3 regions of the Brachybacterium halotolerans subsp. kimchii genome follow, and region 2 is predicted to be linked to each of the others. Evidence: riboswitches for the same ligand, from Rfam matches in the RefSeq annotation. Region 2 holds a riboswitch; each other region holds the start of a gene.
What was found. Region 2 has a riboswitch for thiamine pyrophosphate ahead of Bra3105_RS13080 (TenA family protein). Riboswitches for the same ligand answer to the same signal wherever they lie in the genome.

Region 1 (7,604 bases), 280 kb from region 2:
GGAGTCAGATGCCGAGCAGTCGGCGCGCGTTCGCGAGGCCGCGCGTGCAGCCGAGGAGGCTGTCCTCCCAGCCCTCGAACTCGATCGCGACGAAGCCCGCGAAGTCGGATGCGCGGATGGTGCGGCAGATCGCGGTGAGGTCGAGGTCGCCGCAGCCCACGACCGCCCCGCGCAGGTGCTTGCCGCCGCGGCTGCGGAACCAGCCCTCGCCGGGATCCGCGTCGGACGGACGGATGTAGAAGTCCTTGAGGTGCACGACCATCGCAAAGGGCAGGTTCTGGGCGACCGACGCCTCGGGCGAATCGTCCACGCACACGAAGTTGCCGACGTCGAGGGTGGTCAGGAAGTTCGGCTCGTCCACCGCGTGCACGATGCGGCGCACGCGATCGGCGGACTGCACGAAGAACCCGTGGTTCTCCAGGCTCGTGGTGATGCTCCGGGTCGCCGCGTACTGCGCGATCTCCTTCGCGCTCGCCACGATGCGGGGCAGGACCTGGTCGAACAGCGGGGTGTCGTCCCCCTCGAGTCCGGCGTGGCGCACCACATCGTGGCGCATGCGCGTGATGCCGAGGCGGTGCGCGAGGTCGACGTAGGCCTTCACCCGGGTGATCGCCTCGGCGGACTCGTGAGGGTCCTCGGAGGTGAGATCCGCGCCGACGGCGAGACTGGAGAGGACGACGCCCGCGGAGGCCGCGTGCTCGCGGACCGCGTCGATCGCGGCCTCCTCCCAGCCGATCGAGGGGACGGGGGAGTCGGGCTCGTCGGAGAGGATCGCCAGCTCGAGGTGCTCCGCGCCGCTCGCGGCGACCCAGTCGATCACCTCGGTCAGCGTCATGGCGCCGGAGGAGAGCCGGGGATGGAAGGAGTACGAGCTGAAGCCGAGGTGGAGGTCGGAAGTCACCGGAGGGTCCTCGAGGGCAGTGGGATGGGCCGGGGAGCGGAGCCGGCGCGAAAGCCGGCTGCCGACGGCGCGCGAACCGAGGACACGGCGTCTGCTTCGACGCACGGGACCAGTCAGCGGCCGGTGTGAATGGTTCCAGTATGGCGGGAGGCAGGAGCTCCCGTTCTGCGTCGTGGTCCGGGCCCGGGGCCGCGGCCGGGCGGCTGCGGCGGCTCAGCCCAGGATGCGCTGCGCCGCGAGATCCAGAGCGGCGTGCGCTTCGGGAGCGTCCGCCGCGAGGTAGACGTGGAAAGCGCCCTCGACCAGGTCGAGCTCCACCTCGCCGCCCTGCGCGCGGGCCTCCTCGACGAATCGCTGCACGTCCGGCAGCAGCAGATCGTTCGTGCCCTGCAGGACCGTGACCGGCGGCAGGACACCGAGTTCCCCGAAGATCGGGCTGACCATCGGGTCGGTGAGGTCTCGACCGCCCGCCCAGTTCCGGGCGGACAGATGGAGGTTGTCGACGGTCATCAGCACGTCGGCGGACTCCATCCGCACGGACTCGGGATCGGCGGTGCGCAGGTCCACCCAGGGGGCGTGGACCACCAGGTGGTCCGGCCTCCGCGTGCCGTTCTGCGCGGCGCGCAGGGTCTGCACGAGGGCCATGTTCCCTCCGGCGGACTCGCCGGCGACGACGTACCGGTGGTCTCCGGCCGCGTTCGGGACCTCCTGGGCCAGGGCGTCGATGAACGGCAGGGCGTCCTCGATGGTGCCGTCGGGCCCGGGCAGGTAGTGCGGGATCCACAGGTCGGCACCGGTGCGGTCGGCCAGCCCCAGCACGATCCGCCCGTGCGACTCCTGGAACGGCAGGGTGAACGCGCCGCCATGGAAGTAGACGACCTGGATCCCTGATCCGCGCTCGCGCGGATGCAGGACCTGCACCGGGAAGCCCGCGATCTCCCTCTCCTCGACCTCGAAGCGCTCGGGCACCTCGGGCGGCATCGGCACCGGATCCTTCGCGAGACCGGGATGCTGGGCGTCCCTCATCGCCTGGACGTGGGCGGGCTTGGCGGCGAGAGCGGCCTCGTAGGCCTCCTGGAGCGACACGGGCATGGCCCGATCCTTCGTCCGGGCGCGAGGCCTGTCAATCGGCGGTTGGCTGCTCGTGCCGGTGGACCGTCGCTCGTGGCGACGGATCATCGCTCGTGCCGGCGGATCTCCGCTCGCGGGAGCCGGATGAGTGTGGTCCCGAGCTCCGGGGATCACAGGGGTCAGGCCGCGACGCGCTCGAGGTCCTCGGCGTCCACGTCCTTGCCCGTCGGATCCCAGCGGTTGAGCACGAGCGAGATCGCGCCGAGCAGGGGTGCGCAGGCGACGATCCAGAACACGCCCGTGCCCAGCTGGGCGGTGAGGATCGGGAAGCCCAGCAGGGAGAGCACGGAGAAGGCCCGCAGGGTGCCCTGGTTGAAGCCGACGCCGATCCCGCGCAGGCGGGTGGGGTAGGAGAGGGTCGCGAAGTTCATGAGGTTCGCGCCGGGGCCACCGGCCTGGGCGAAGATGAACGCGGCGAGCATCGCGACGGCCACGAGCACGAGCGCGCTACTGGGCACGCCGATCGCGGCGAGGGTGAACAGGGCCGCAGCCTGGATCGTGAAGCCCACCAGCGTGACCCGGCGCGAGCCGAAGCGGCTGACCACGCTCATGCCGATGAGGCCGCCGGCCAGGCCGAAGCCCATGTTGATCACGAGCGAGGACACGATCGTGACCAGCGGGCCCTGGTGGAAGAGCGTCGCGATGATCAGCGGGGTGCCGTAGGCGACGGCGTTGTACCCGAAGGTCGAGAACACGGAGACGCACAGGGCGGCGATCGTGCGCTGGCGGAAGCGCGAGGAGAACAGCTCGAGGACGTTCGACAGCCGGGTGCGGGCGCTCGCGCGTTCGGTGCCGCTGGAGGCTTCGGCATCGAGCTCGGCGGTGATCCCGTAGTGGCTGGAGAGCACGTCGACCGCGCCGCGCAGGTCGCCCTGGTCGGCGAGCCACTGCGGGGACTCGGCCATGAAGCGTCGGCGCACCAGCAGCACGATCACGGCGGGCACGGCGCCGAAGCCGACGACGATCCGCCAGAGGTGGTCCTGCTGGGTGGCGGGCAGCAGCCAGAAGCACAGGAGCACGATGAGGTACCCGGTGCCGGTCGCGAAGTACCAGGCGGGGGACCACGCGTTGACGCGCTGAGAGCGGTTGCCTTTGCCGCGCAGCCGGGAGAACTCCGCGAGGAAGGCCATGGCGACAGGGATGTCGAGGCCGACGCCGATGCCCATGACGAACCGGAATCCGATGAGGGACCAGACCTCCGGTGCCAGCGCGCTGCCGAGCGCCGCGACGACGAAGAAGACCATGTCCGCCATGAACAGCCGGTACCTGCCGAAGCGATCCACAAGGTACCCGCCGGCCAGGGCCCCGACCACCGCGCCGACCATGATCGAGGCGTTGACCAGGCCCGTCATGAACCCGTCGAGTCCGAACTGCTCCTTGATGGCGGGCAGCCCGAAGGCGATCGAGGAGAAGTCGTAGGCGTCCATGAAGATCCCGCCGAGGGCCAGCAGGATCACCGCGGTCGCCTTCGGGTCGCGCGATCCGAGCGCGGACAGGATCCTGCTGACGTCGGCGGCGGAGGAGACGCGCAGGGGCACGTTCGCGTCGGGGCCGGCAGCGGTGCCAGAGCCGGGAGCGGGGCGCGCGGAGCTGTTTTCGAGCGCGTTGGAGGAGGGGTCCATCGTCGGGGGCATGGGAATGATTGTGGAGGTCGCCGGCCGGTGCGCGTCGGCGTGTGTCGGAATGTGTCGGGTGTGCGGCGAGCGTCCACCAACGTTCAGAAGGGGTCCTCGGGTCATGGGAGCTTATTCACCCACCGGCACCCCGACCCCCGGCTCCGGCAGGTACACCGTCCCGCCGCGCTCGCGGAACTCCCGGGACTTCTCCGCCATGCCCGCCGCCGCGATCTCCTGCTGGGCGGCCTCGTCGCCGAACTCGTCGCGGATGTCCTGCGAGATCTTCATGGAGCAGAACTTCGGCCCGCACATCGAGCAGAAGTGCGCGGTCTTCGCGGGCTCGGCCGGCAGGGTCTCGTCGTGGTACTCCTCGGCGAGCTGCGGGTCCAGGGACAGCCCGAACTGATCACGCCAGCGGAACTCGAAGCGCGCCTTCGACAGGGCGTCGTCCCGCTGGCGGGCGCCCGGGTGGCCCTTGGCGACGTCAGCCGCATGGGCGGCGATCTTGTAGGTGATCACGCCCGTCTTCACGTCGTCGCGATCGGGCAGCCCCAGGTGCTCCTTCGGGGTGACGTAGCAGAGCATCGCGGTGCCGTAGCGGGCGATCTCCGTCGCCCCGATCGCCGAGGTGATGTGGTCGTACGCAGGGGCGACGTCCGTGACCAGCGGGCCGAGCGTGTAGAACGGCGCCCCGTGGCACAGCTCCTGCTGGCGCTCCACGTTCTCGCGCACCAGGTGCAGCGGCACATGGCCCGGGCCCTCGACCATGACCTGCACGTCGTGCTCCCAGGCGCGCTCGGTGAGCTCGGCGAGGGTGTCGAGCTCGGCGAACTGGGCGGCGTCGTTGGCGTCCGCGAGGGATCCGGGCCTCAGGCCGTCGCCGAGCGAGAAGGCGACGTCGTAGCGGGCGAAGATCTCGCAGAGCTCGTCGAAGTGCTCGTAGAGGAAGTTCTCGCGGTGGCGCGCGAGGCACCAGCCGGCCAGGATCGAGCCGCCGCGCGAGACGATGCCCGTCACCCGGTTCGCCGTCAGCGGCACGTACCGCAGCAGCACGCCCGCGTGGATCGTCATGTAGTCCACGCCCTGCTCGGCCTGCTCGATCACCGTGTCCCGGAAGATCTCCCAGGTCAGGGCGTTCGCGTCGCCGTTCACCTTCTCGAGCGCCTGGTAGATCGGCACGGTGCCGATGGGCACGGGCGCGTTGCGCAGGATCCATTCGCGCGTGGTGTGGATGTCATCGCCCGTGGACAGGTCCATGACGGTGTCCGCGCCCCAGCGGGTGGCCCACCCGAGCTTGGAGACCTCCTCGGCGATCGACGAGGTGACCGCCGAGTTCCCGATGTTCGCGTTGATCTTCACCAGGAAGCGCCGGCCGATGATCATCGGTTCGGCCTCGGGGTGGTTCACGTTGGCGGGGATGATCGCCCGGCCTGCGGCGAGCTCCTCGCGCACCACCTCGACGTCGCAGTCCTCCCGCAGTGCCACGAAGCGCATCTCGGGGGTGATCTCGCCCCGACGGGCGTAGTGCATCTGCGTGACCCGTCGGCCCTCGAGCGAGCGCACCGGGGAACGACGCGCACCGCGCCATTCGGCGCTCGCCTCGCCGCGGCGCACGGCCCCGCGGCCGTCATCGGCCAGGTCGCGGGCGCGGCCCGTGTACTCCTCGACATCGCCTCGATCGCGGATCCAGCTCTCGCGCAGCGGCGGCAGCCCCTCCTCGGGCTCACTGCCCGGACCGGCGGTCCGGTAGACCTCGAGCGGCGGGTTCGGCGCCCCGGTGGGGGAGTCGTCCTGGGAGATCCTCGTGATCGGCACGCGGATGTCGTGCGCAGGGTCCTCGAGGTGGCCGAGGGCGTGGGTGGGGTAGTTCTCGGGGCGTGCAGACATGCAGTCGCTCTCCTTCTTCCTTCGCCGGCATGACCCGGAGCAGGTTCGGTCGGTACTCGGACAGCGTCAGTCCGATCTCAGCCCGTTGCGACGGGCACCCGAGGGATCGGCGACGACCGTAGCACGGAGGACGTGCGGTCACGGCTGGCGGTCCGCGCCCGGCAGCGGTCGCGGACGTGGACGCGGGCCTCGAACCCGGCCTGACGGCGTGGGGACCCGTCCGCCGCGGCGTCGGGCCGCGAGACGTCGGGTCGGCCGTCCGAGATGTCCGTAGAGTTCTCCCCGGCGCCCTCCCTGCCGTCCCTCCTCCGCGCACGCTGCCGGGTTCGCGAACCCTCGCGACGGCGGCCCGCGCACGCCTCCTTCCGAACGGAACGACAGATGACCAGCTCCACCCCTTCCCCCGAGAACAACGGCTCCGCGAACTCCGGGTTCCCCGACGCCGGGTCCGCGCATGGCGCCTACGGCTCCGCCGGCGACCCCTATGGTTCGGCGAGCGGCCCCTATGGTTCGGCGAACGCCGCCTACGGATCCCCGGCCCCCGCTCCGGAGTACGCGGACTCCTCGCAGGCCCCGCAGTTCTCCGCGTCCCCGCAGACGCCGGGCCAGGGCCAGGAACCGCCGAAGAAGTCCAAGGCGCTGTGGTGGGTGCTGGGCGGCTGCGGGTGCCTCGCGCTGCTCGCGATCGCGGCCGTCATCATCGTGATCGTGGTGCTCGTGAACAACGCGGACGTCACCGATGAGCCCGCTCCGACCACGGTCTCCGCGTCCTCGTCCGACGGCGACGCGTCGGACGAGCCCAGCGACTCCGCCACGCCGTCCGACCACACCGTCGACGCGACCCCGAACGATGACTCGTCGGCAGATGCCGACGACTCCGGCGACTCCGCTGCCGACGGCACGGACGTCGACCCCGACGACAAGGACGGCGCGCTCGCCGACGCGAAGACCCAGTCGGACATCCTCTACTCGTCGAAGAAGGGCATCCGCGACACGCTCGTCTTCGAGGGCTACAGCGACGAGACCGCCACCTACGCGGTCGACCACCTGGACGCCGATTGGAACAAGAACGCGCTGGAGAAGGCCAAGCTCTACGAGGAGACCGGGGGCATGTCCGACGACGAGATCCATGAGCAGCTCACCTCCGAGTACGGCGAGCAGTTCACGAAGGAGCAGGCGGACTACGCCATCAAGCACCTGCACGACTGAGCGGTCAGCTGGGCGCTGGGGCGGACGCCCCTGGTGCTCCGGGGTGCACATGGTGTACATGTAGCTACATGTATACACAGGTTGCGCGGAGCAAGCGTCAGTCGATCGTCGACACGCTCGCCGGACGCATTCGCGCAGGGGAGTACGAGCCCGGAGCGAAGCTCGAGGGCGAGCACCGCCTCGCCGAGGAGTTCGGGGTCTCCCGCAGCACCATCCGCCAGGCACTGAGCGAGCTGCAGCACCAGCGACTGATCGCCACGGAGACCGGGCGCGGCTCTTTCGTCATCTTCGACGGCCACCAGCTGGATCAGGACCGCGGATGGACGCAGTCCATGGCTGCCGCCGGCAGCGATGTGAGCGCCGAGATCCTTGCCATCGAGGCCGTGGAACGGTCCGAGGTGCCCCTCTTGCCCGCCGACGTCGCCCTCAGCAGGGCCGTCGCGGTGCGCCGTGTGCGCAGTCTGCGGATCGCCGACGGGCAGGAGGTCCCGGTCTCCTTCGAGTGCGCCACGGTCCCCGCCGTCGGGATGCTCGCGGATCTCCCCACAGCGGGTCTCGTCGAGGGTTCCCTCGCCTCCTCCCTCCAGGCGGCGGGCTTCGTCCCCGTGCAGGGGATCCAGCGGGCCGACGTCCGGCTCCTCGACGAGCGGGAGGCACGGATCCTGCGCCGCGACGCCGGTGAGGCCTTCCTCCGAACTGCCCGCACCTCGTTCGACGCCGACGGGCGGTTCGTCGAGCACGTCGTCTCCCTCTTGGACCCCCGGCACTTCACGCTCGCCCTGAGCTTCGGCGGTGAACGATGAGCGCGGCCGGACACCCGACGACGGTTCTCGACCGTGCGCACGGCGCACTGCTCGGCC
Region 2 (7,604 bases):
CCGCAGGACCCTGGCGAGGTCGGAGGCGACCTCCACGCTGCGGTTCTCGAACTCCTTGAAGCTCCAGGGATGCACCTTGGGGGAGAAGATCTCGTAGACCACGTCGGAGGTGAAACCGAGCTCGGCGGTCAGGTACTGGTTGATCGCCGCGGTGTACGCGGGGCCCAGCTGGTCGGTCGAGGGGTCGGTCTCCATGGTTCCCGCGTTGAGGTTGCCGGCGGGGGCGCTGAAGCGTCCGTCGATGCGGCCGACGATCCGGCCCTCCTCCCGCAGCACCTCCGCGAGGTACGCCATGTGCTCCACGCGCAGATCCGCCCGCTCCACCCAGTCGGGGCCGACGCCGATGAGCGCCGCGATCTGCTCGGCGGCCTCGCGCTTCTCCTCGGGGTCCAGGCGGTGGCCCTGGGCGAGGAGCTGCGGGTACTCGGTCTCGGCGAAGGCCTCCGCCTCGTCCACGACCTCGAGCAGCGAGCGGCCTGGATGCTTGCCGTGCGCGTGGGCGATCGCCGCGTAGGTGGGGAGGTAGTGCAGGTACGGGGCGTCGTTGCCGGCGGGGAAGTCCTCGGCGAACACGATCGTGGAGAAGTCCAGGACCGGGGAGAGCAGGGCGATGCCTGCGGGGGCGACGTTGAAGCGATCCACGAGGCGGCCCGCGACCGCGCTCGCCCGGGTGGTGCCGTAGGACTCGCCGGCGAGGTGCACCGGGGAGAGCCAGCGCTCGTTGCGCGTCAGCCAGTCCATGATGAAGTCCGCCACGAGGTCGCGGTCGGCCGTGATCCCGTGGTGGCGGTCGGGCTTCGCGCCGGGCGCGGGCCGCGAGTAGCCGGTCGACATCGCATCGACGACCACCAGGTCGGCGTCCTTCAGGATCGTCTCGTGGTTGTCGAGGAGGCCGAACGGCGGAGGGGTGAGGGCGCCGGCGTCACCGGAGTCGACGCGCCGCGGGCCCAGCAGGCCCAGGTGCAGCCACACGGTCGAGGAGCCGGGGCCGCCGTTGAAGGCGAACACCACCGGACGCTGGTCGCCGCGGCCGGTGGCGACGTAGCTGACGGCGAACAGCTCCGCGTAGGCGGTGCCGCGCGCGTAGGCCTCGCCCTCGGGCTCCTCGGTGAGCACGTGGGTGCCGGCGGTCGCCGTATAGGTGAGGGAGGAGCCGTCGGGCAGCTCGAGCAGATGGGCGGTGGTCTCCAGGCGGTCCTCGGGCTTCGGGGCGCTGCCGCCGCCCTCGCCGAGCGCGCCGGCCGCGGCCCCTGCGGCAGCGGCCTCGGTCGCGGTGGTGTTCGAGGGGCTGTGGGACTCGGTCATGGAGATCCTCCGCTGCGTCGTGGGTGGCCTCCGTCGATCGTACGGAGGGCAGCGGCCCCTGTGCACGGCCGTTCCCCGAGCTGTGTCGACCTGAGGCGGGCGCAGGGATGTGGTGACCACCGGAGGCCGGGAGGGCGTCCGGACTCGTCGCTCCGCGCGCTCAGCGCCCGTAGCGTCCGGCGAAGCGCTCGATCGCCTCTGCGGTGATGGGGCTGAACACGCCCACGAGGTTCTGGTCAGGGTCACGGAGGAAGAACACCCTGTTGCCCCACGGCATCAGTGCCGGCGCGGCGACGAACTCCATGCCCAGTGCGGCCAGACGGGCGTACTCGGCGTCGACGTCGTCGACGAGGAACTCGAGGATCGTCGACCTGTTGGCGCCCGCCTCGGCAGACCCCGGTGCGAAGAGCGGCACCGTGGCGGTGCTGCCGAGCGCGACGGTCGCGGTCGGGGTGAGGATCTCCGCGAAGACCGGCGCGGGACGCACCGCGGTCGCGCCGGTGAGCTGCTCGTAGAAGTCGACCATCGCGTCGAGGTCGTCGGTGATGATGCGGATCGAGACCAAGGAGGTGGCGTGGGAAGTCGTCATGGTCGCGACCCTAGAACGGATAGAGGGCGGAATCTGTCCGGTAATCGTGAGTACGTGTGCGCGTCCGGCCCGACTGCTCGTGTGCTGGCCCTCGTGGAGGGGGGATCCAGCCGGTCAGGTCCTCGCCATCCGGCTGGGCATGGTTGAGCAGACGGTGCGTCGCTGCGTTGCGCAGCCCATCCTCGACGCGCTGTTCCACTACCGTGCGATCGAGCCCAGCACTTGTGCGCTGCGCGTGGTCGGATGGGTGTGGGCCCGAGCGGATAGTAGGGCGGTGCGCTCGCGGACCTGTCGCTCGACTCTCCGTTCAGAGCACGTCAAGCGCGCCCGCCACGGGCACGGCGCTCGCCGCGGCCCACGCCTGCGGGCGGCACGAGGCCGGATAGGGGAGAGGCGCGGAGACCTCGTCGGCGCTCTGCCCGCCGAACAGCTCGGGGAGGCGCTGGTCGAAGGAATCCGCGGCCCGCAGCAGGCCGCGAGCGAGGACGCGCGCTTCGTCCTCGAAGCCGGCGCGGAGCATGCCGCGCAGGATGTATCCGGTGTCGTGCGTCCACACGCTGCCGCCGTGGTAGCGCAGCGGTCCGTACCCGCCGTTGTCGGTGGAGAGGGTGCGGATGCCGAAGCCCGAGAACAGGGGCGGGTCCATGAGGCGGTCCACGACCAGGCGCTCCTGGTCCGCGTCCAGCAGGCCGGTCGCCAGCAGGTGCCCCATGTTCGAGGCGACGCCGTCGACCGGGCGCTCGGCGCCGTCGAGGGCGAGCGCGGGGTACCGGCCGCGCGCGTCCTCGCACCAGAAGCGCGCGTGGAACGCCTCGCGCAGGCGGGTCGCGAAGGTGCGCAGGCAATCGGGGAGATGCGCGGACGACGGTCCCGTCGAGCCGCCGCGCTCGAGCAGGTCGGCGGCGTGCCGAGCGGCGGCATAGGCGTAGCCCTGGACCTCGGCGAGGGCGATCGCGCCGCTCGCGAGGGAGCCGTCCGCGCGGCGGATCGAGTCGTCGGAGTCCTTCCAGCCCTGGTTCGCCAGACCGTGCCCGCTCTCGTAGATGTACTCCAGCAGACCGTCGCCGTCGGCATCGGCGTGCTCGAGGAGCCAGCGGGCGGCGGCCTCGAGGTGCGGGAGCAGATCGGTGAGCACCGTGGCGTCGAGGCCCGCGTCGAGCGCGTCGTGCAGGAGCTCGATCCACAGGGGCGTCGCGTCGATCGTGCCGAAGTAGACCGGCGGCAGATGGCTCTCAGCCATCTCCATGCCCTGCGCGCGGACCTCGTGGAGGATCTTGCCGGGCTGCTCGGCCGTGTCGGTGACGATGCGGGTGCCCTGCATGCTCGCGAGCGTGCGCAGGGTGCCCTCCGCGAGCGTGGTGTCGACGGGCAGGGCGAGCGAGGCGGCGATCAGCGAGTCGCGGCCGAAGAGCGTGAAGAACCACGGGGCGCCGGCTGCGGCGAAGCTGCGCGCCGGATCTCCCGGCACCTGCAGGCGCAGCGCGTCGAGGTCCGCGAGGGAGCGGGCCAGGAGGTCGCGGGCGGCCCGACGCTCGGGGTCCGCGTCCGGCGCGGCGGTGAGCGCGACGCTTCGGGGCTCGGCGGCCTCGAACGGGACGTCCGGGTCGGTGAGCGCGAGCTCCCAGTCCGCCTCGGCGGTGCCGCGCGCCGGTGCTTCGAGGACACATCGCCAGGTGACGACGGGTCCGTCGACGTCCGGGACGAGCGTGCCAGTGCCGGTGCTCGCGTGGAGCACCGCCTCGCCCCGCTCACCGATCCGCCACCGCGCCGCACCGTCCCGGATGCGGGCCACGGGGCGGGCGGGGGCCTGCGCGAGCATCAGGCGCGGGTCCTTGACCTGCGACATCGTCGCGCTGTCGGTGACGAGCCCGAGGCGCAGGGACAGGGTGCGCGGGCGGTCGTCGTCGTTGCGCAGGCGCAGCGTCTCGCGGATGCCGCGGCCGGACGCTGTGCGCGTGCGCTCGAGGACCACGAGCGGGTCGCCCGGCAGATCGGGTGCGGTGACGACCCAGCGGAACACGACCTCGTGTGCGCTGCGCATCTCGGCGGGAAGGGGCGAGAGAGTGGGGTGCCCCTCGTCCTCGTCCTCGTTCTCGGCCCGTTCCTCGACCTCGCAGGTCAGGTCGGAGACGACGCGGGCATCGCCGAGATATATGCCCTGCGCACCGGCGCCCGTGATCGTGCCGTCGGGCGCCGACCAGGCCTGCAGCGGAGCGCGCAGCACCACGGCGAGGTCGTGGAGGAAGGGCTGGTGGTTCTCGACCTGCCGCGGCGCGGACGGGCTCGGGGAGGACGCGTGCGTGCTCACCGCCTCATGCTTGCACGCACGGTCTTCGTGCGCTCGGCGAATGCACGCCCGCGGTCAGCCCAGCGCCTGCTGCCAGAACGCGGCCTCCATGCGGGTGGCCGTGCGGAAGATCCGCTCGAGCCGCGCCCGCCGGCGGGCGGGAAGGTCGCCGCCGGCGAGCTCGTCGAGCCGCTCGGCGGCCGCGGCGGCGCTCGCCTGGAACTCCTGCCCCGCGTACTCGGCGATCCACTCGCCGTAGGGATGCTCGGCGTCCTCGGCGAGGCGCGGCGCGAGCGCGGTCCCGATCTCCGCATAGCCGATCGCGCAGGGGGCGAGGGCGACCTGCAGGTCCAGGGCGTCCCCGGCCATGCCGGTGTCCAGGACGAAGCGCGTGTAGGCGACGGTGCCGGGCTTCTCGTCGGCCGTCTCGAGCACCTCGCGGTCGATGCCCCACGACGCCGTGAGCCGCACGTGCAGAGCGGTCTCGGTGACGATCGCGGTCAGGGAGTCCGCGGCGGAGCGGATGCCCTGGAGGCTGTCGGCCTTGTACGCGGCCAGGGCGTTGGCCCGCGCGAATTGGAGGAGGAACAGGTAGTCCTGGACCAGGTAGTCCTGGAAGGCGGCCAGGGGGAGCGTGCCCTCGCCCAGCCGCTGCACGAAGGAGTGATGGACATAGGCGTCCCAGTCCTCGACGGCGGCGGCCTTGAGCTGGTCGAACAGGACGGAGGTGCTCATGCCGTCGCCTCCTCGCCGTCGGACTCGAAGGCCGAGTCGAAGAAGTCGTTCTCGAGCTCGACGGTGCGCGCGAAGAAGGCGCGCACGCGCTCGGGGTCCTCGATCTCGGCGGCGTCGAGCTCGGCGCGCAGGAAGTCCACGAGGTCGCGGAAACCGGGACCGTCGTGCAGGGAGATCCACTCGGCGTGGACGAAGCTCTCGGGCAGAGGAGCGGGCGCCCGGCTCGCCCAGTCCAGGTAGAGCCATTCGGTGACCAGCAGGACCGCGAGGATCGCGGCGTGGTCGCGGGTCTCCGCTGCCTCGCGGAACACGTCGAGGAAGCCGTCGGTGGCCGCGGTGTTCGGGATCCGTGCGCGCTCCTCCTCGCTCACCCCGAGCGCGTCGAGCGCCCGCAGGAAGTACGTGTTCTCGTCGCCGGCGACCTCCCCGGCGAAGCGCGCGAAGCGCAGGCGGGCGGCGGGGGTGCGGGCGGTCGCCAGTGCGGCACCGATCAGCTGCAGGAAGGCATCGAGGAAGCGATGGTCCTGCACGAGGTAGCGGGCCATCACCTCGTCCGGGACGGACCCTGCGCGCAGCTCGCGCACGAAGCGGTGGCCGACGGCGCGCTCCCACGCCTGGGCGTGCTGGCGGCGCAGGGACGCCGTGAAGGCGGCGCCCTCGGTGGACGGACGTGGGGCAGGTGTCATGGCGGCAATCCCTCCGCGAGTACGAGCTCGATCAGGTTCAGCGGGTGTGTTCTCAGCCCTGGTCAGGGCACCCCGTGCACTGGCGAGCGTAGCGCCGCCGCGTGCATCGGACGAGGTCGTCCCGCGCCGTGGGAGCGGCGGGCCCTGTGGACGGGCCCCGCGGTCTACGCTTCGCAGCATGCTCGGACTCCTGCGCAGGCGCGCCGGTGCGCTCGCGATCGGGGCGCTGGTCCTGGCCGCCGTGCTGTGCGTCCTCGGCGGCGGGCTGCCTTCGCAGGATCTCGCGGCGCTGATGGCGCGGGTAGCGCCCGTGCTCGGATTCGTCCTCGCGATCGCGGTGCTCGCCGAGCTCGCGCGCGAGGCGGGACTTCTGGACGTGATCGCCCACGGCCTCACCGTCCTCGCGCGTGGGCGCACCGCCGTGCTGTGGTGCGCCGTGTGCGCGCTCGCCGTGGTGTGCACGGCCTTCTTCTCCCTGGACACGACGGCACTGATCATGACCCCGGTGGTCGTGCTCACGGCCCGGCGCGTCGACGTGCCCGCGGTGCCCTTCGCCCTGGCCACGGTATGGCTCGCGAACACGGCGTCACTGCTGCTGCCGGTCTCGAACCTCACGAATCTGCTGGCCAGGGATGCCCTGGGCGGAGGCACCGCGGCGTTCCTCGCCCGCAGCGCCGTGCCCACCCTGGTCGCGATCGTGGGGTCGGTGGCCCTGCTGGCGATCCTCCATCGCCGGGACCTGCGGGGGCGCTTCCGGACCTCGCCCGCCCCGCAGATCCGTGACCGCGTGCTGCTGAGGGTGAGCGGGTGCGTGGTCGTGGTGCTACTGCCCCTTCTCGTGGTGGTCCCGGCGGTGTGGATCCCGGCGGGCGCCGCCGCGCTCGTGCTGCTGCTCGCCTTCCTCGTGCGGCGCCGCGAGGCGATCGGAGTGCACCTGGTGCCCTGGCGTCCGCTCGCGATCGCCCTCGCCCTCTTCGTGCTGGTTGAGACCACGCACGTGCAGGGTGCGACGTCGTTCGTACTGCGTGCGGCCGACGGCGGCGCGGGGCCGATGGGGCTCCTGCGCACGGCCGGCGCCTCGGCGCTCGCGGCGAACGAGCTCGACAACCTCCCCGCGTTCCTCCTCCTCGAGCGCGCGGCGGCGGACGACCCCGCCTCCACCATGGCCCTGCTGATCGGTGTGGACGTGGGGCCCCTGATCACCCCGTGGGCGTCGTTGGCCACGCTCCTGTGGCATCAGCGGATGCGGGCGATGGGCGTGCGGATCCCCTGGGTGCGCTTCATGGCGCTGGGCGCGGTCGCGGTGGTGATCACGGTGCCCCTGGCGACGCTCGCGCTGGCCGTCCTGGAGTGAGCGGGCGGGACGTCAGACGGTCCCGGGGGCCGACAGCAGGCGCTCGGGGATCCGGTCGCGACCGACGACCTGGGACACGAGGTCGCGGTCGATCCGGCTGCCGCGACGGACGATGGTGAGCGTGCCCCGGACCTCGAGGATCACCAGCTCCACCTCGTCGAGGGCGAGCACGCCGCTCACGCGCAGACGATCCAGCAGCATGCCGCGCGTCAGCCTGCTGCGACGCAGGCCGGCCGCGATCGGCTCCCCGTCGACCATGACGACGACGGGACGCGTGCGCCGCAGGAGCAGGGGGACGCGGCGGAACCTGCCCGTGACGTACTCGAGGACCACCAGGGTGCTCAGCACGACGACCGCGCCGAGCATCGTCGGGGATTCGCCGAGGGTCGCGCGCGCGGTGATGCCGCCGACGACGGCGAGGACCACGAAGCTGCCGGCGCTGGGCCGGGCCATCAGGCGCGGGCCGATCACCTGCATGAGCAGGGAGAAGAAGCCGTACAGCACGATGGTCGAGGCGACGACGCCGAGGACTGCGCTGCCGCTGATCCCGACGTAGTCGCGCCAGATGAGGTCCCAGTCGATCATGGGGCCATTGTCGTTCCTCGGGACCCGCGCCTCACGACTCGGGACTCACGCCTCGCGCGCGGC
Region 3 (7,604 bases), 1.9 Mb from region 2:
GAGGAGGACTTCGACTTCTCCGGACGCACCCTCTCCGGCGCCGAGCAGCTGCGCGAGCGCTGGAAGCGCGGCATCTCGCTGGTCGAGGGGGCCGTAGGCTTCGCGATCGGGCAGGACTACGTCGCCCGGCACTTCCCGCCGGACCACAAGGCGCGCATGCAGGAGCTGGTCGGCGCGCTGCTGGACGCCTACCGCGAGTCGATCTCGACGCTCGCGTGGATGACGCCGGGCACCCGCGAGAAGGCCCTCGCCAAGCTCGAGCTGTTCACCCCGAAGATCGCCTACCCCGACGTGTGGCGCACCTACGAGGGCCTCGAGCTCGACCCCGACGACCTCGTCGCCTCGGTCCGCGCCGCCCGCATGCACGATGCTGCCCACGACTTCGCGAAGCTCGACGGGCCCGTCGACCGCGACGAGTGGCACATGACCCCGCAGACCGTCAACGCCTACTACAACCCGGGCGCGAACGAGATCGTCTTCCCCGCCGCGATCCTCGAGCCGCCGTTCTTCGACGCCGAGGCCGAGGACGCCGTGAACTTCGGAGGCATCGGCGCCGTGATCGGCCACGAGATCGGGCACGGCTTCGACGACCAGGGCTCGAAGTACGACGGCGAGGGGAACCTGCGCTCCTGGTGGACCGACGAGGACCGCGAGGCCTTCGAGCAGCGCACCCGTGCGCTCATCGACCAGTTCGACGCCCTCACCCCGCGCGTGCTGCGCGAGCAGGTGGAGGCTGAGGCGAAGGCGTCTGACGCGACCGGTGCGGACGATGCGGACGATGCGACCGCCGCGAGCGGCGCGACCGACGGCGGCGGCGAGCTGCCCCATGTCAACGGCAGTCTCACGATCGGCGAGAACATCGGCGACCTGGGCGGGCTCACCATCGCGATCAAGGCCTACATCGCGCGCTCCGGCGGGAACCCGCCGCGCCTGGACGACATGAGCGGACTGCAGCGCGTGTTCTGGTCCTGGGCCACGGTGTGGCGCGCGAAGTCCCGCGCGCAGGATGCGGCGCGCATGCTGGCGATCGACCCGCACTCCCCCGCCGAGTTCCGCTGCAATGCGATCGCGAGCAACCTCGACGCCTTCCACGCGGCCTTCGACGTGCGTGAGGACGATGCGATGTACCGCGCGCCCGAAGACCGCGTGAGCATCTGGTGAGGACGGCGTGAGCAGGCCCGAGGCACCCTTCCACGTGGGGCGGACGACGCCCGGCGCGGTGGGCTGGACCCGCATCGGCATGAGCGTCGTGATCGGCGTCGGCATCGCCGGGTATGCGCTCGCCTGGGCGCGGGGCGAGACGGTCGTGCTGGGCCTGGTGCTCGCCCTGGCCGTGCTCGTGTACGCCTTCTGGTCGTGGATGCGGCTGTCCACCCGGTTCGTGGTCGAGGGCGACGGGGTGACCGTGAGCCTCGGAGGCTTCCTGCCGCGCCCCGCCTGGCCCGTCGCCGACTTCCGCACCGTGCAGCTGCGCCGCATCCCGGGCGAATCGCTCGGCGCGACGGTGGGCGGGCTCGGCTGGCGCCGCGGGCGCGTGATCTCGCCCGAGAGCGGGAGCATCGAGGCGCTGCCCGGCCGCAAGGTCTTCACCACCGGCGAGCAGCGGTCCTCGTACCGCCTGATGGTCTCGCGCCCCGGGACGCTCGTGGAGATCATCGGCCGCGAGGGCACCCACTTCCTGCTCTCCCCCGACGATCCCCGCGCCGCCGCCGAGGCGATCGACCAGGCCATCCGCGCCCGCCGCTGATCCGCGCGCGCTGAAGCCCCGCCGACCGCTCTTCGGCCCATCCGCGCCCCGTCTGCGTCGCGAGAAGTACGAAACGGTTGCCAAGAGCGCTCTTGGCAACCGTTTCGTACTTCTCGCTCTCGTTCGCCCCTTCGCCCGTTCGCCCGTTCGGGAACCGGTCGGGACGGGACCGTCGGATCCCGTCGCCTCGCACGAGCCGTCGGGCGTCGGCCGACCCTGGCGATCTGGCGCACATTCCGAGGGTGCACCGACCGCCCTGCGCGATATCATCGACGTTGACATCCACAGACAGGGGAGCACCGCAGAGGTGCTGAGAGTGCGCACAGAGCGCAGACCCTCGAACCTGATCCGGTTCAGACCGGCGTAGGGAGTCGGGATTCTTCTGCGATGTCCGCCGCGCCGGATGACTGCATCCGGGGCCGACGGGCCTCGCGGCCCCTTCCGCATCGGAAGGAGAACCAGATGTCGACCAGTTCCACCCCCGCCGCCTCGTCCGCGCGCGCCGAGAAGACCGCGGCGACCGGCGCGTCCCCGACACCGACACCGGCACCAGCACCGGCGAGCGGCGCCCTCGCACGTCGGCCGCTGCCGGCCTACCGCACCGTGGACCTCGTGCTGACGGTCGCGATCGGCGTCGTCTTCGCCTTCGTGTTCCTCGCCTGGGGCCAGGTGTACACGCTCTTCACCCCGCTGCAGGCCGTCCTGCCCCCGTCGGTGGGGCTGCTCGCGGGCGTGTGGTTCCTGCCTGCGCTGGTGGCGATGCTCATCGTGCGCCGTCCCGGCGCCGCCGTGCTGGCGGAGGTCATCGCCGCCGTCCTCGAGATGGTCCTCGGCGGGCAGTGGGGCATCGGCACCGTGGTCAGCGGCCTGCTGCAGGGCGGAGGCGTCGAGATCGCGTTCCTCGTCACCGCCTACCGCCGCTTCACCCTGCCCGTGGCGATCGCCGGCGGCGCACTCTCGGGAATCCTGGAATGGGTGTACGAGCGCTTCTCCTACTACCCCGAGTGGTCCTGGGCCTCAGCCTGGGCGCTGCTGGGCTTCTTCATCGTCTCCGGCGCGCTGCTGTGCGGGGTGCTGGGGTGGCTGATCGTTCGCGCCCTCGGTGCGACCGGCGCCCTGAGCGCCTTCCCGGCAGGGCGCCAGTGGGGACGGCGGTCGCGCGCATGAGCGCGGGGCCGACGGTGCTCGGGACGGGCTCCGGATCCGACGTGGCACGCGGCGACGCGGCTCCCGACGGAACGGGTCCCGCGTCCGACGCCGCCGTGCCGCTCGCTCTCGAGGCCGTCACCTGGACCCCGTCGACCCGCTCCCACCCGACGATCGACGACCTCACCCTGCACATCCCGGCCGGCCAGCGCGTGCTGCTCACGGGGCCCAGCGGCGGCGGCAAGTCGACGGTGCTCCGGGCCCTCACGGGCCTGCTCGACACCAGCACGGGCGACCTCGCGGGTGATGCCACCGGCCCCACCCGGCCGGGCGAGCGCGGACTGCTCCTGCAGCAGCCGCTGCACGCCCTGATCGGCGGGAGCGTCGGCCGGGACGCGGCCTTCGGTCCCGAGAACGCGGCGCTGGACCGCGAGGAGATCCAGCGCCGCGTGACCTCCGCCCTGCACGCGGCGCGCGTCGGGCTGGACGCCGCGACGTCGCCGTGGGATCTCAGCGGCGGGCAGCAGCAGAGGCTCGCCCTCGCCGGCTCCCTGGCCCTGGACCCCGGTGCGCTGCTGCTGGACGAGCCGCTGAGCATGCTCGATCGGCCGACGGCCCGCGAGGTCCGCGCCGCGATCCTGGATGCGGTCGGAGATCGCACCCTGGTGGTCGCCGACCATGACGCCGAGGGCTGGGCCCCGCACGTGGACCGCGTGATCGTGCTCGGAGCGCAGGCGCACGTGCTCGCGGACGGTGCTCCCGACGACGTCCTCGAGCAGCACGATCCGGCCGCCATGCCCGACCCGGCCGCCGCTCCCGACCCGGCCGCCATGCCGGCCCCTGCGCGCGCATCCGGCACGTGCGGCGCACCGGTGCTGTCGCTCTCGAAGGTCTCGATCGCGCGACGGCGACGACGGGACGAAGCCCGGGGGAAGCGGACCATCGCCTCGCCCCTCCTCGACGGCATCGACCTGGCCGTCCCCGCAGGATGTGTCGCGGTCCTCACCGGGCCGAGCGGCAGCGGCAAGACCACGCTGCTGCGCACGATCCTGGGCCTCGCCGATCCGGCCGGAGGACACCTCGAACATCCCGAGCCCACCAAGATCGCCTTCGTCCCTCAGGAGCCCGAGCACTCCTTCGTCGCCCGCACCGTGCGCGCTGAGGTCACCGCCTCGCCCTGGGCGCACGACTCCGAACTCGCCGAGAGCCTGCTGCGGCGCGCCGACCTCGCGCACCTCTCGGACGCTCAGCCCTTCGAGCTCTCCGGGGGCGAGCAACGACGCCTCGCGATCATCGCCGCCCTCGCCCAGGAACCCGCCCTCCTCGTGCTGGACGAGCCCACCGTGGGACTCGACCTGGAGCGTCGCACCCAGCTGTTCGCCCTGCTCGGGGAGGCGACCGCGCGCGGCTGCGCGGTGCTGGCCGCGACGCACGACCCCGATCTCATCACGCGCGCGCACGTGAGCCTGGACCTCGCGGAGCACGTGAGCACGGGCGACGACGACACGCTTCCCACCGCCCCGGAGTCGGCTGTGCCCGGCGCCGCGCGCGACTCGACACCGACACCGACGTACGACACCACCCTCCGTCCGCCCCACCGTCCCCGTCCTGCCCCCGCAGACACGCTCAACCCGCTGACCACCATCGCGATCGCCGTGGCAGCGGCCGTCGGCTCCTTCGCGATCGACCGTTGGCAGCTCGGTCTCCTCTCGTGCGTGCTCGTCGCGGTCCTCGCACCGCTCGCCGTGCGCGGGGTGCGCAGCACGGCGCTGCGTCTGATCCCGATCGCGCTCGCGGCGGTCGGCCTCTGCTGGTCCACGGTGCTCGCCTCTCCCCTGCCCGTGTTCTCCGGGACCACGTGGCTGCTGGGTCTCAAGGAGGCCCTGCGGATCGGATACTTCGTGGCTCCCGGCGTGCTGATCTTCGCCTCCCTCGACCCGACGCGGCTCGGAGACGCCCTCGGCGGGAGGCTGCGTCTGCCCGGTCGGCCGGTCGCGGCGAGCGTCGCGGGTCTTCTGCGGGCAGGGCTCACGGCCGACGTCTGGGAGCGGATCATGACCAGTCGCCGCCTGCGTGGCCTCGGGGCGCGGCGCGACCTGCGCCATCCGCTGCGCTCGGGCGCGGCGCTCGTGCGGCTGCTGGCCTCGTGCACCCTCGCCCTCCTGGTCGACGCGGTGCGGGCCACCGAGCAGCAGGCGCTCGCGATGGATGCCCGCGGCTTCGCGACCGCGCAGCACCGCACCTGGGCGCTGCCCAGCCCGTTCACGAGGGGCGACCTCGTGGGGCTCGCCGCCGCCGTGCTCCTGCTCGTGGCGCCCTGGGTGCTGCGGACGGTGCTGGGCGGCTGACGGGCAGGCCCCGTCGACGCGGGCAGCGACGCCCTTCGACGTCGACGCAGCCCCGGGGCCCGGCCGCGGCGGGCAGAGGTCCGCGAACAGCCCGTGCACTTCGCGTAGCAGGAGGTCGGGTGACGTGTCATATATGAGGTGACCCGACCTATGACTACGCGAAGTGCACGCACGCACCGAAGACCCCGGAGATCGCGCGGCTGGAGCCGGCGATCCGTCCTCCCGCCTCGCCCGCCGCTCGCAGTGCAGTCGACGACGGATGACGTTCCGTGTGGTCGCCGCGTCGTGCGGGCCTTTACCCTGGTGCGCATGACTTCCGACGCCGCGCAGCCCGATCCCCCGCAGCCCGACTCCTCTCAGCCAGCTTCCGCGCAGCCCGGATCGCCGCTCACCTCCGAGGAGCAGGACGAGCAGGTGCTCGCGCTGGCCCGGAGGATGCTCGACGATGCCCGTGAGGGCCGGGGCGACGCCCTCCTGCCGCTGCTGGACCAGGGGGCGCCGGTCGCCATGCGGGACTCGCGGGGCAACACGCTGCTGATGCTCGCCGCGTACCACGGTCACGCGGACCTGGTGCGTGAGCTCGCCGCCCGCGGGGCGGACGTCGATCAGCTCAACGACCGCCAGCAGTCGCCGCTCGCGGGCGCCGTGTTCAAGGGGTACGACGACGTGGTGTCCGCGCTCCTGGATGCCGGGGCGGATCCCGATGCGGGCACCCCGAGCGGCCGCGACTCCGTCGCCTTCTTCGGCCGGGAGGAGATGGGCCGGCTCATCGAGGAGAAGGCGCCCCGCGCCTGATCGCGGCGCCTCACCGGCGTACGCCGCTCAGGCCCGCCGGTTCGCCCCTCGCTCTGCCCGCGGATCAGTCCTGCGGGTGCACGTAGCGCATCGGCACGTGCTCGATGCCGGCCTCGAGGAACAGCGGCCCGGTGGTCTCGAAGCCCATGCTCCCGTACCAGCGCTCGAGGTACGCCTGGGCGCCGATCTCGACCACCGCCTCCGGTGCGATCTCGCGGGCCACGTCGAGGGCCGCGCACACGAGGCGTCGACCGAATCCGTCGCGCCGACGGTCCGCCCGCACCACCACGCGGCCGATGTGCACGGTGCCGTCGGGGTCACGCAGGATGCGCAGCTGGGCGACCGGCTGGCGCTCGAGCCCGCCCGTGACGGGCTCCGCGTCCGGCACCTCGATCCACAGCAGCACCGTGGAGTCCTCGAGCTCACGGCCGTCGAGGTCGGCGTCGTCGGCGTGCTGCTCGAGGGTGAAGACGTCCTGGCGGAGCTTCGCGAGCAGGTAGACGGTGCGCGGATCGATCTCCTGCAGGTGGGCGCGGCGCAGCACGCCGCCTGTCTCGGGATCAGGCATGCCCATCACCGTAGCTGCCCGTCCTGCGGATCCGCCCAGGCGGCGGCAGGCGGATCCGCCCAGGCGGCGGCCGGGTGCTCCGTGGTCCAGCTCGCGCGGCGCGAGCGCCGGGTCTGGCAGCGGGGGCACCAGAACACCGTGCGCCCGGCGAGCTCCGTCGACCGGATCGCGGTCCCGCACAGGCGGCACGGCAGCGTCTGCCGGTGGTACGTGTAGAAGGACTGCTCGCGGGGCACGACGCTCGGGTCGTCGTCCCCGTTCTGCCGCGTCGCCCGGGTGCGCTCCTGGATGACCGCCTCGATCTCGCGGTGCTCGGGCTCGGTGGTGACGATGCGGCCGGTGCGCGCGCCGTACCGCATGAGGGGCACCAGATCGTCCCAGATCCCGCGCACCATCCCCTCGGTGAGGTCCTTGCCGGGCACGAAGGGGTCAAGGCGGGCGCGGAACAGCGCCTCCGCCCGGTAGATGTTGCCGACCCCGGCGATGACCTCCTGGTTCATCAGCAGCACGCCGATCGACGTCCGGGAGCGCCGCACCCTCTCGACGAATCGGTCGGGGTCCGCGTCCTCGCGCAGAGGGTCCGGACCCAGCCGCTCCAGCACGGCGGCGCGGCCCTCGGCGTCGAGGATCTCGCAGGCGGTCGGCCCAGTGAGATCGGCGAGTCCGTGGGGGCCGGCGATGCGCAGGCGCGTGGTGGGACGCGGGACCAGGCGGCGCCAGTCCTCCGTCGCGGCGTCGTGCAGGTCGCACCCGTCGGCCGCTCCCGAGCCGCCGCCCTGCCGGGTCTCCCGCTCGCCGATCCGCACCCGCGGCGCGCCGATCGCGTGAGCGAGCGCGAAGCCCTCCTCGCCCGCGAAGGTCCACGAGCCGTACAGGCCCAGGTGCACGCGCACCCAGCGGGTCACCGGATCGGAGACGTCGACGGACTCCTCCGGGGTGAAGGCGATGAGGAGCTGCTTCCCGGCTGCCTCGGCCCCGGCCAGCACCCAGCCGTCGATGA

Region 1: it holds a riboswitch for thiamine pyrophosphate, as region 2 does, so the genes downstream of both, thiC (phosphomethylpyrimidine synthase ThiC) here and Bra3105_RS13080 (TenA family protein) in region 2, are expected to answer to the same signal.
Region 3: it holds a riboswitch for thiamine pyrophosphate, as region 2 does, so the genes downstream of both, Bra3105_RS04405 (ECF transporter S component) here and Bra3105_RS13080 (TenA family protein) in region 2, are expected to answer to the same signal.

The regions. Positions count from the first base shown of each region.
Region 1 covers NZ_CP086254.1:2,632,119-2,639,722, forward strand. The annotation lists gene Bra3105_RS11865 (sugar phosphate isomerase/epimerase family protein) at 5-901, opposite strand; gene Bra3105_RS11870 (alpha/beta hydrolase fold domain-containing protein) at 1,115-1,993, opposite strand; gene Bra3105_RS11875 (MFS transporter) at 2,152-3,666, opposite strand; gene thiC (phosphomethylpyrimidine synthase ThiC) at 3,778-5,535, opposite strand; TPP riboswitch at 5,535-5,645, opposite strand; gene Bra3105_RS11885 (Ltp family lipoprotein) at 5,917-6,744, shown strand; gene Bra3105_RS11890 (GntR family transcriptional regulator) at 6,813-7,547, shown strand; gene Bra3105_RS11895 (ADP-ribosylglycohydrolase family protein) at 7,544-7,604, shown strand, end outside.
Region 2 covers NZ_CP086254.1:2,907,693-2,915,296, forward strand. The annotation lists gene Bra3105_RS13060 (S10 family peptidase) at 1-1,305, opposite strand, end outside; gene Bra3105_RS13065 (VOC family protein) at 1,466-1,894, opposite strand; gene Bra3105_RS13070 (MGH1-like glycoside hydrolase domain-containing protein) at 2,202-4,202, opposite strand; gene tenA (thiaminase II) at 4,257-4,916, opposite strand; gene Bra3105_RS13080 (TenA family protein) at 4,913-5,602, opposite strand; TPP riboswitch at 5,593-5,687, opposite strand; gene Bra3105_RS13085 (SLC13 family permease) at 5,781-6,956, shown strand; gene Bra3105_RS13090 (YetF domain-containing protein) at 6,969-7,541, opposite strand; gene Bra3105_RS13095 (aconitate hydratase) at 7,587-7,604, opposite strand, start outside.
Region 3 covers NZ_CP086254.1:970,874-978,477, forward strand. The annotation lists gene Bra3105_RS04395 (M13 family metallopeptidase) at 1-1,161, shown strand, start outside; gene Bra3105_RS04400 (hypothetical protein) at 1,169-1,747, shown strand; TPP riboswitch at 2,028-2,134, shown strand; gene Bra3105_RS04405 (ECF transporter S component) at 2,210-2,914, shown strand; gene Bra3105_RS04410 (ATP-binding cassette domain-containing protein) at 2,911-5,241, shown strand; gene Bra3105_RS04415 (ankyrin repeat domain-containing protein) at 5,551-6,036, shown strand; gene Bra3105_RS04420 (GNAT family N-acetyltransferase) at 6,101-6,604, opposite strand; gene Bra3105_RS04425 (Fpg/Nei family DNA glycosylase) at 6,610-7,604, opposite strand, start outside.